3 regions of the Priestia megaterium genome follow, and region 3 is predicted to be linked to each of the others. Evidence: riboswitches for the same ligand, from Rfam matches in the RefSeq annotation. Region 3 holds a riboswitch; each other region holds the start of a gene.
What was found. Region 3 has a riboswitch for S-adenosylmethionine ahead of CEQ83_RS19150 (hypothetical protein). Riboswitches for the same ligand answer to the same signal wherever they lie in the genome.

Region 1 (3,275 bases), 170 kb from region 3:
CTTCTTTACTTGTGACGCCGGCTACTTTACCATTTCGAAGAACTGTAATTCGGTCCGCTACTTCCATCACTTCTTGCAGCTTATGTGTAATAATAATGATGCTTTTTCCTTGAGAAGCCAAAAACCGGATTGTTTTTAATAGTTCCTTTACTTCATGAGGAGTAAGAACGGCGGTAGGCTCGTCTAAAATAATAATTTCTGCTCCTTGATACAGCACTTTTAAAATTTCAATCTTTTGCTGTTCCCCAATTGAGCAATGCTTTACTTTTTTATGAACATCCACTGAAATTTGATAAGTTTGGGTTAATTGCCGTACATCTGCTTTCGCCTGCTTTCTGTTGAAAAAGAGACCTTTCTTTGGCTCATGCCCCAAGACAATATTTTCAGCCACTGAAAAATGAGGAAAAACCATAAAATGCTGATGCACCATGCCTATTCCGTTTTTAATCGCATCCGCAGGAGATGAAAACGAAACAGGTTTCCCGTGCAGCTGAACACTTCCTGAACTCGGCTTTTCCATTCCGTAAAGCATCCTCATCAACGTTGTTTTACCAGCACCGTTTTCTCCGACCAGCGCGTGAACCTCCCCTTTTTTCAGCGTAAAAGACACGTTATCGTTTGCTAAAAATGAACCGTATTTCTTCGTCAAATTCGTTAACTGCAACAGCTCACTCATTCCATTCATTGCTCCTTTCCCTTTAGGTTTTTTTCAAAAATAAGAAAGAGAAGCCAGCCTTACTCGACTTCTCTTCTCAACTCACTTTGCTAACGGATCTTTTACCACTGTTTTTCCATCAATAATCGAATCTTTAATTTCTTTTAATTGATCAATTACATCTTGTCCTACAAAGTCATTAAGAGGTGTCTTGCTGTCTTGAGTCACATACGTTAACCCAACACCTTTTTCTTTTAAGCCGTATGTCACTACGCCCGATTTAAATTTGTCATTTGCTAGTGCTTCTACCGTTTCATAAGCAGCCGCATCAGATCCTTTTAACTGCGATAAAATGATATGCTCAGGATCTACTTCCGTACGGTCAATATCTTGGCCTGCCGTATAAAAACCTTTTTCTTTTGCTGCTTCAAATACACCCAAGTCGCCTACAGCTGATGCTCCAGCGATAAAATCAGCGCCTTTTGAAGCCTGTAAAATAGCAAGTTCTTTTGCTTTAGCTGGATCAGAGAAGCTTCCAACATAGTTTACTAAAAACTCTGCTTTTGGATTTGTTGATTCTAGTCCTTCTTTAAAGCTTACCGTCCATTTTTTTAATAATGGAATATCATCAGCTGCAACCATTCCTACTTTATTCGTTTTCGTAATCAATCCTGCGGCTGCTCCTAATAAATATGAAGCTTCTTGTTCACGGAATACAACGCTTCTTACATTTGGTAAATCAACCACTGTATCAATAATCGCAAATTGACGCTGCGGATTTTCTTGAGCTACTTTTTTCAACGCATCTTCGGATTCAAAAGAAGATGTAATAATCAAGTCATAATTTTCTGCTACGGCAGCACGCAAATTACTTTCAATGGCTGCTTGATCTGTAGATTCAATTGTCTTTACATCAATGTTATACTTCTTCCCAGCTCGTTTTGCTCCCTCATCCATTTGCTGAAAAAACGGGTTAACTCCAATCTTTTCAGGCAAAACAAGAGCAATTCGCTTCTTTCCTTTCTCTTCACTTCCACTGCTTTTTGTGCTTTTTGACTGACAGCCAGTTACGAGTAGTACAAGCGCAACTGCTAAAATAAGAAATCTCTTCATTTAACTTACTCCCCCTATAATATAAAAAAAGCTCTTCCTTTATATAAAGGAAGAGCTCGTTAACCAAACGTCTCTTCCTCATCTTCAAGAACATACTGTTCTTAAGGATTTGGCACCATTCTGTCATAGACAGCGGTTGCCGGGTTTCACAGGGCCAGTCCCTCCACCTCTCTTGATAAGGAAAACAATAGCTATTTGTTTTATGTAATATAGTCAATATTAATAGTTTTTTAATAATTGTCAATATTATTTTTCTTTTTCATACAAAAAAACTTTAAAAACAGATAGGATTATATGGTTTTAGTCTACTAAAATAGAAGTTAAAGCCTTTACCTCATTTCTTGAATCATTCTATACTTCTTCACAAAGCGCTTATACTGAATTTGTTGACTGTCGAAAGGATTTAGTGGTAGCAAATAAATTCTATTATGCTTCTTCGGTTAATGTGTTATTAATTGAAACCACTTTACCAATAATGTTAGACTTTTCCTTAGCGATATTATTAAGAGGTGTTAATGTTGAAATTAATGAAAGAATTATCTGGCATAGCCATTGGGCTTATTATCGCTTTAGCCGTTTCAAAAATATTTTTTGATACCCCGACCAACATTGGAATCGTAGTTATTTTTATTACGAGTATGGTCGTAACAGGGGTAGCAAGAGCAAAACTAAGATGAGATAATCTAACAAAAAAACACCACCTTTTATTCGCAAGGTGGTGTTTTCTTTTAATGATTTTAGTATGTAGTAATTCTAAGTGAAGGCCTTTACCCTTCTCCATCAATCATCGTATACTTCCTTGCAAAGCGCTTGTAGTAAATTTGCTCATCCTCTTGCCCATCGTTAAAAACAAGTCGGTTATGATCAATATCTTTTTCTTTTAACACATAGCCTTTTTCATTCATCAGTTGAATATATTCATCTAAATGTCCTTTTTTCACCATATAGTGAAGAGCATCATCTGAATCCGTAGTCTCTGCTACACCTTGACTTCCCACCTCTAACTTGAATACAGCTGTTGCTGTTTGAATCGGACGGTAATCGCCAAACACTCTTTCCCAATTTAATAGCAGCAGCGCGCCGAAAATTATGATACATCCTCCAGCCGCTACGGTTAGTAAAAATCGTTTTGACACACCTTTCTCTCCTTTACATTTACATTCTTTTTCTTCTATTTAACACAACAGATTGCCCTAAACTTGTTTTTACGCCAAGTCCTAGATACACGGCAGCACCTAAAGCAATTGAAATACAAGATGTGCTAATCGCAAGTGAAGATGCAGACAGCTTATTTTCTAAAAAATAGTGAGAAGTATAATTGCCGATAATCACAGCGGCTGACATCACACTTACTAATAAAACAGGAGTCAACGCGGCTTTTCCTAGTGATTGAACTCGGTAAGAAATGGATTTTTCAATTAAATAAAAGTTATAGATAACCGATACACCATATCCTCCGTACGTCGCGACAACAGGTCCAATTTCTTTTAAGCTTGAAACCAACAGT
Region 2 (3,275 bases), 1.0 Mb from region 3:
AACAGCACTTTAAAGATAATAGTGCTTGTTGTGGCTCCCATTGATTTAGCAGCTTCAATAACACCTTTATCAATTTCACGCAGACCAATTTCTACAAGACGCGCATAAAATGGTGCTGCTCCAACAATTAAAGCCGGTAACGCTGCATTAGCGCCTAAAATACTTCCTACCAATGCTTTGGTAAATGGAATCAGTAAAACAATTAAAATAATGAATGGAATGGAACGAAAGATATTTACAACCGCCGACACAATGGCATATAAAGGTTTGTTTTGCCAAAGCTGTCCTTTGGACGTTAAAAATAAAAGCAAGCCCAATAAAATACCTAGAACAAATGTGGCTACAACTGAAATAGCCGTCATATATAGTGTTTCATTTGTCGCTTGAATAAAATCATCTAAAATAACGTTTGGAAATAGTTTCTCAAGCATTTGTCATTACCTCCACTTCTACCTGCTGCTCATGAATGTATGCAATGACTTTTTTAACTTCTGTTAATTCTCCGTCTAAATGAACGAACAACGTCCCGTATGAACCTGTTTGTGTATGAGAAATCTTTCCTTGCAAAATATTAATCGTTACATCAAACTGTTTTAAAATCGTTGTAATGAGCGGTTGCTCTGCTTTTCCGCCAACAAACGTCAGCTGAATAATTTGCCCGCTTGGATACAGCTCTTTTACTTGTTCAATCGTTTCAAACGTTTCCTCTGGTTCAGAAATCTGTTGAACGAATCGTTTTGTAATCGGCTGCTTAGGTTTTCTGAATACTTCTAGCACTTGTCCTTCTTCTACTACTGCCCCATTTTCCATAACGGCTACTCGATGACAAATTTTACGAATGACGTGCATTTCATGAGTAATCAATACAATGGTTAACCCTAGCTTCTCATTAATATCTACTAACAGATCTAAAATAGAATCTGTGGTTTGAGGATCAAGCGCTGATGTTGCTTCATCACAAAGCAATACTTTTGGATTGTTCGCTAGCGCTCGAGCAATCCCAACACGCTGCTTTTGTCCGCCGCTAAGCTGTGATGGATAAGCATCTTCACGCCCTTCAAGCCCGACTAGCTTAATAAGTTCGTCTACTCGTTTCATTCTTTTTTCTTTTGAAATCCCTGCTATTTCTAACGGAAAGGCAATATTTTCTCGTACCGTACGCGACCACAAGATATTAAAGTGCTGAAATACCATACTAATTTCTTGTCTAGCTTTTCTGAGTTTTCCGCCTTTAATTTTTCCAATATCATTACCTGCTACTTCGACCGTTCCTGTCGTTGGTGTTTCTAATCCGTTTAGCAAGCGAATCAAAGAACTTTTCCCCGCTCCGCTATAACCAATAATTCCGTAAATTTCACCTTGGTTAACGGTTAGATTCACATTATCAACAGCTGTTACTTGACCGCTTTTGGCCTGATAAATTTTTGTAACGTCTGTTAATGTAATCATATTTCTTCACCTTCTTTAATAAAAACTTAATTATGTTAGGTTGCCCTATAGGATGAAAAAGCCGTAAAACAATTTTCCCCATTAAAAAAGCCTCTCTGCGCATGACAGAAAGGCTCGATATTTAATCCTTTCTCTCATCTTTCAAAGCGCATAGCTTTGCAGGAATTGGCACCATTTCAGTTAGTCTGACGGTTGCCGGGTTTCACAGGGCTCAGTCCCTCCACCTCTCTTGATAAGAGTTCGCAACAATTATTTTGTTTTTGGGAAATATTCATTCATTTATGAACATTCATGAGTGTGATTTTAGCATGTGTCAGATAGGCTGTCAACAGATTTTGTTCTTGGGATAATATCCCAAGATTTCAACAGCCCCAACGGTTCGCTCTCTTTCCATTTCTTCATTTTAAACAAACGTTTGATTATCGAAGCTCCTCGAGTACGTGCTCGATGGAATGAAACGCGTAGAGTTTTTTTACCATTTCACCATTTTCCACTTCAATCAAACAAGGTACGCTTTCAATAGAAAATAATTCTGCTTTTGAAGGCATATAATTTAAATTGCTCATTCCGATGGTTACATCCGGCAGCATCGCTTCTGCCACGGTTAACATTTTTTTTGCCAGCTGACATGTCCCGCAAAAAGGCGTATGGAAAAAGATAAAGGCTCTTTCTCCTTCTTTTAACTGATCATCCAGCTGTTTTTCGCTCCATTCTTGCATGTTGCTCATTCCTTTTATGTTAAAAATTCTGCATTAACATCGATATTGGCACTCAGCAATACTGTTGCTATGTGATGTCTAGGGGCGGCAGCAACTTCTCGGTACATTTTATCAATATATAGATGCTCTGCTTCCGGAAGCTCTCGTTTAAATTGTTTTCTCAGCTTATTCCCTGAATCATCAGAGTCAACGAGTATGTATACCTCTTTGTTAAACGTACAGTCAATAATTTCATCCAGCTTTGATAAACTAATCGTACCGTTTGTACAAATAATTTCAATTGGTTCTCGAATGATATCTTGAATACGCTTTTTATCTGACTTTCCTTCGACAATAATTACTTTTTCAATTTCAATTAGCCCCATTTTCATCACCCATAATCGTCAGTTGTATAGTAACATCATTTCTTTATGCTATACAATATTCGTTAATGTATCACAGTTCACCTGTTTTTTAAAAGAAATTTGCAAGAAAGAACTCTTTTAAAAGGCAGTTTAGGCCATATTATCTCTATAAAACAAGAAAAACAGCGGCAGTTGCCACTGTTTAGCACCATCCTGCTTCTTCATCGCAGTCTGTATATTTTTGCGTTTCACCTTGTTTTTGTACGTCCGCGTATTGATAGAACTTATTATTTTCTTGCGAATATCCTTCTTCAAAGCGGTATTCATTGCCGCTTGTTCCGTAGCTAACTTCACCAATTGGCTGCTTATCAACGTATAATTTCATACCGCCGTCATGAAATTTAGCTGTAACGCGATCTGTAACGTCCATTTTTTGTTTTTCAAACATAAAAAGACACTCCTTTAGCTTGTTTACTAATAGAGTGTCCAGTCAAAAACTTTTCATAAAGACAATTTATGGAGGAATATTATCCTTCGTTTGTCATTTCTTCGTATTGCTCTGCTGTCATCAGCTTGTCTACTTGAGAAGCATCAGATGGTTTGATTGTAATCATCCATGCTTCTTCGTATGGAGATTCATTAACAAGTTCAGGACTATCGCCTAAGTTGTCGTTTACTGCTACAACTTCACCGCTAATTGGTGCGTAAAGCTCAGAAACTGTTTTTACTGATTCAACGCTACCAAACGGCTCGTCAGCTTCTA
Region 3 (3,275 bases):
AATACGCCAAAAGACCGAATCAATCGCTCTTGCTAGAGATTTTTCTGGATTTTTCACTTCTCCCGCGGTAACGCCGATCATTTCAATTCCTAAATATGCAAACATAACCATTTGCAGCGACAGTAAAATACCTTTGAATCCGTTCGGGAACAGCCCGCCGTTGTCCCATAAGTTTTTAATACCCGTCGCAACGCCGCCGTTCCCGATTCCAAACACAATCATTAATAATCCAACGGCAATCATTAACACAATCGCTAAAATTTTAATAAGTGCAAACCAAAATTCCAGTTCACCATATGCCTTAACAGCTAAGAAGTTAACTGTTGTCATGATGACAAGCGCCGATAACGCCCAAATCCAGTTTGGTACATCCGGATACCAATATCCCATATAAATACCAACGGCTGTAATTTCAGCCATACATGTTACAACCCATAAAAACCAGTAGTTCCAACCTGTTAGATAACCAGCAAGGGGCCCTAAATAGTCGCGCGCGTACTTGCTGAATGAACCTGCAACAGGTTTTTGAATCGCCATTTCTCCAAGTGCTCTCATAATAAAAAACATAATCATTCCGCTAAATCCATACGCCAATAATATTCCCGGCCCTGCTAATTTAATAGCAGATGCAGATCCAAGAAACAGCCCTACCCCTATGGCTGCTCCTAAGGACATCAGCGTCACATGTCTTTCTTCTAACCCGCGTTTCAATTCTTTCCCCTGAGTTTTCCCCTGCATAAACGTCTCCCCTTTTTCCAATCTGTCAAAACGAGATGAATACAGCTTTTTTGTTAGCGCTTTCATATAAATTTATGCTAAAAGTCAGCTAGGCTGTATATTTGTATTCTATCACCTTTCTCTCGTTTTTCTTTTGTCGAAAAACAAAAAAATTATCGTATCATTTTGTTTAAACGCACAATTAGACGTAGACACTGCTTTTTTACTATGTATTTATTATCGCACCTAAGTAATAGTATTTTTTTAAAAATAGAAAAACGCCGACTCAACTCCGTCAGCGCATCGTTCATTTTATGCTTTTTTATAAAACTAGCATTTATCTCGCGGGTTCAAAAGTTTTACAGCCAGGTTCTTCCGTTTCAGAAACATGGTGACTACTTTCAGGACTCACAACGTAAATGGACTCTGCACTGCATTTATTTCCCGATTTCCAATACATGCACTCATTCACTTCACATAATACACCTTGGGCCACTGTTATCCCTCCTTTTTTTGTCTTATCTATTTACTACCCGAAATAGAACGCTTCTAACATTTACATGCAAAAAAACCGCTTGTTTATCAAGCGGATCCTTTTACTGCGTGTGTTCAACATACTGTTTTTTAGCTAAATATAATTCACGACTCAGCGTGATCCGCCGTTCTCTCAAGTTCCTTAATTTAACTTGAAACTGTTCATTAGTTGGCTCTTCTTGAATTAAGCGATACGTAAAAGAAATATCTTCATTTAACTGTTTAAAATCTTCCCATATTTCTTGAACGAGTGCGGATTGTTTGTCTTCAAATGAACGATTTTGCTTCGTTTTTAGCGCGGCTAAAATTTCCTGCTGCCACGTTTCGTCTTTTAGTTCTTTTGCTAACAAGTATAGATCTAAATAATCATCAACGCTTAGCGCCTGTTGTGTATTTTTCAATGTCATCACCTTTTCTATACGAAATGTTTCTTCCTAAGAAGAGGATTTCATCATAGAAAAAGATTCCTCTTCTTATCTGTCAGAGCTAGGCTATGCTGGAATTAGCACCATTCAATGATTGTGGTTGCTGAGGCTTCAAAGGGCCAGTCCCTCCACCTCTCTAGATAAGAATATTTCGCTTTTAAATTATTTCTGACTATTCTAATATGTTTTATAGGTTACGTCAATAGCTTTTCAATAAAAAGAAAAAAGAAGTAAAATATGGTATGATTTTATAAAGGATGGTGAGCACATGAAACGATATATGTTATCTGCTTTTTTGGGAAGCTTGCTGCTGCTTCTTAGCATTGCTTTTTCATCTACTTTCCACGTTGCAATTGTCAAAACAACCGGAAGCATTGGAGGGATTATTTTAGCAGCGGCGGCTTTAGTTATGAACGCGCTTGAAGATCCCCCCTCCTCAGGTAATACAGGTGCCGGAGCTGTTGAATCACTGGATAAAAGCACCGTTTGGGCTACTTATTTGCTTTTACTTTCATTACCGAACCTCATCGCATGTATAACATCTTATGTTTTATGGACTCGCTGACATTCACCAACATTACGGACGTTTTGCCACCTGTAGGCTCATTGATATTTGTTTATCTACAAATCCAAGTTCACGGTACACATGCTGTGCAAAATTCCCAGCATGAACGCTGAGTCTGATTTCAGGGTATCCTTTGATAGACAATTCATCAATTGCTTTTTGCATTAACGGCTTGGCTAGACCTTGCCCGCGGTATTCTGGTAAAACATATAACTCGTAGATAAAGCCAATTTCTGCTTTTGAAAAGAAGTCGGCAGATGGACCGACAAAAACCCAGCCTGCAAGTTTATTTTCTTGTCTAGATACTAAATAATAACACCCTTTTTCAAGGGCATTATCAATTAGTTCATTTACGCGTTCAGTTGACGGTTGAAACTGATGCGTTGTTCCTTCAAACAGCGCATCAGCAGATTTCGTCCGAATTTCCTGTATTTCTTCTTCAGTAGCTTTTGCAATCATCACAATCTCTCCTTTCGTGTTCGTTTTCCACATACAGAGATAAATTCCTGCAAAAAAAAGTCTTCGCCTAAGCGAAGACTTTTATTTAAATTCAAAATGTTCTTGATGGTTGCCTTGTTCATCCGTCCAGTTAATCATGATGTCTAAGCCTGCCGCTTTTCCAGGAACAGCAAAATTGGCATAGCGAAAACGCTGACCGCTTTTGCTTAAGTTAGACCTTTCAATAGGAGAAAACAAGCTGTATTTCGCCTTATTTTTTCCTTCGTGCCTAAAAGCTTGGACCTGCACACGCTCTACGTCTTTTCCAATGTTTTCAACGGTTAATCCATATGTATGATAGACGTTATTTTTCCACTTTAGCTGATTATCTCCCGTCATGCTCGCTTTTGTCAGTTCGACCGACCATTGTTCAGATGATTTCTTCATTGGAAGTTTCTCAATCGAAAGAGCGCTGACATGAATGGTTGCAAAAGCAAGCCAAACAAAACAAAAAGTGCTGACTGTATAAAGTAGTCTTTTCATAGATTTTGATCTCCTTAGAAATTTTAGTAGTAGCATCTCCTATTACCTTAAAA

Region 1: linked by a shared signal. The riboswitch ahead of CEQ83_RS18325 (BMP family lipoprotein) and the one ahead of CEQ83_RS19150 (hypothetical protein) in region 3 are both predicted to bind S-adenosylmethionine.
Region 2: linked by a shared signal. The riboswitch ahead of CEQ83_RS24310 (methionine ABC transporter ATP-binding protein) and the one ahead of CEQ83_RS19150 (hypothetical protein) in region 3 are both predicted to bind S-adenosylmethionine.

What each region holds. Positions count from the first base shown of each region.
Region 1 is NZ_CP023317.1:3,567,568-3,570,842, forward strand. Features, by position in the region: gene CEQ83_RS18320 (ABC transporter ATP-binding protein) at 1-676, opposite strand, end outside; gene CEQ83_RS18325 (BMP family lipoprotein) at 758-1,768, opposite strand; SAM riboswitch class I at 1,844-1,950, opposite strand; gene CEQ83_RS18330 (hypothetical protein) at 2,284-2,445, shown strand; gene CEQ83_RS18335 (hypothetical protein) at 2,536-2,904, opposite strand; gene CEQ83_RS18340 (putative polysaccharide biosynthesis protein) at 2,924-3,275, opposite strand, start outside.
Region 2 is NZ_CP023317.1:4,731,188-4,734,462, forward strand. Features, by position in the region: gene CEQ83_RS24305 (methionine ABC transporter permease) at 1-431, opposite strand, end outside; gene CEQ83_RS24310 (methionine ABC transporter ATP-binding protein) at 424-1,449, opposite strand; SAM riboswitch class I at 1,581-1,688, opposite strand; gene CEQ83_RS24315 (thioredoxin family protein) at 1,869-2,168, opposite strand; gene CEQ83_RS24320 (toprim domain-containing protein) at 2,183-2,533, opposite strand; gene CEQ83_RS24325 (YusG family protein) at 2,715-2,960, opposite strand; gene gcvH (glycine cleavage system protein GcvH) at 3,040-3,275, opposite strand, start outside.
Region 3 is NZ_CP023317.1:3,733,336-3,736,610, forward strand. Features, by position in the region: gene alaP (alanine permease AlaP) at 1-738, opposite strand, end outside; gene CEQ83_RS19145 (DUF1540 domain-containing protein) at 1,055-1,213, opposite strand; gene CEQ83_RS19150 (hypothetical protein) at 1,314-1,652, opposite strand; SAM riboswitch class I at 1,722-1,823, opposite strand; gene CEQ83_RS19155 (hypothetical protein) at 1,945-2,241, shown strand; gene CEQ83_RS19160 (GNAT family N-acetyltransferase) at 2,254-2,700, opposite strand; gene CEQ83_RS19165 (hypothetical protein) at 2,782-3,222, opposite strand.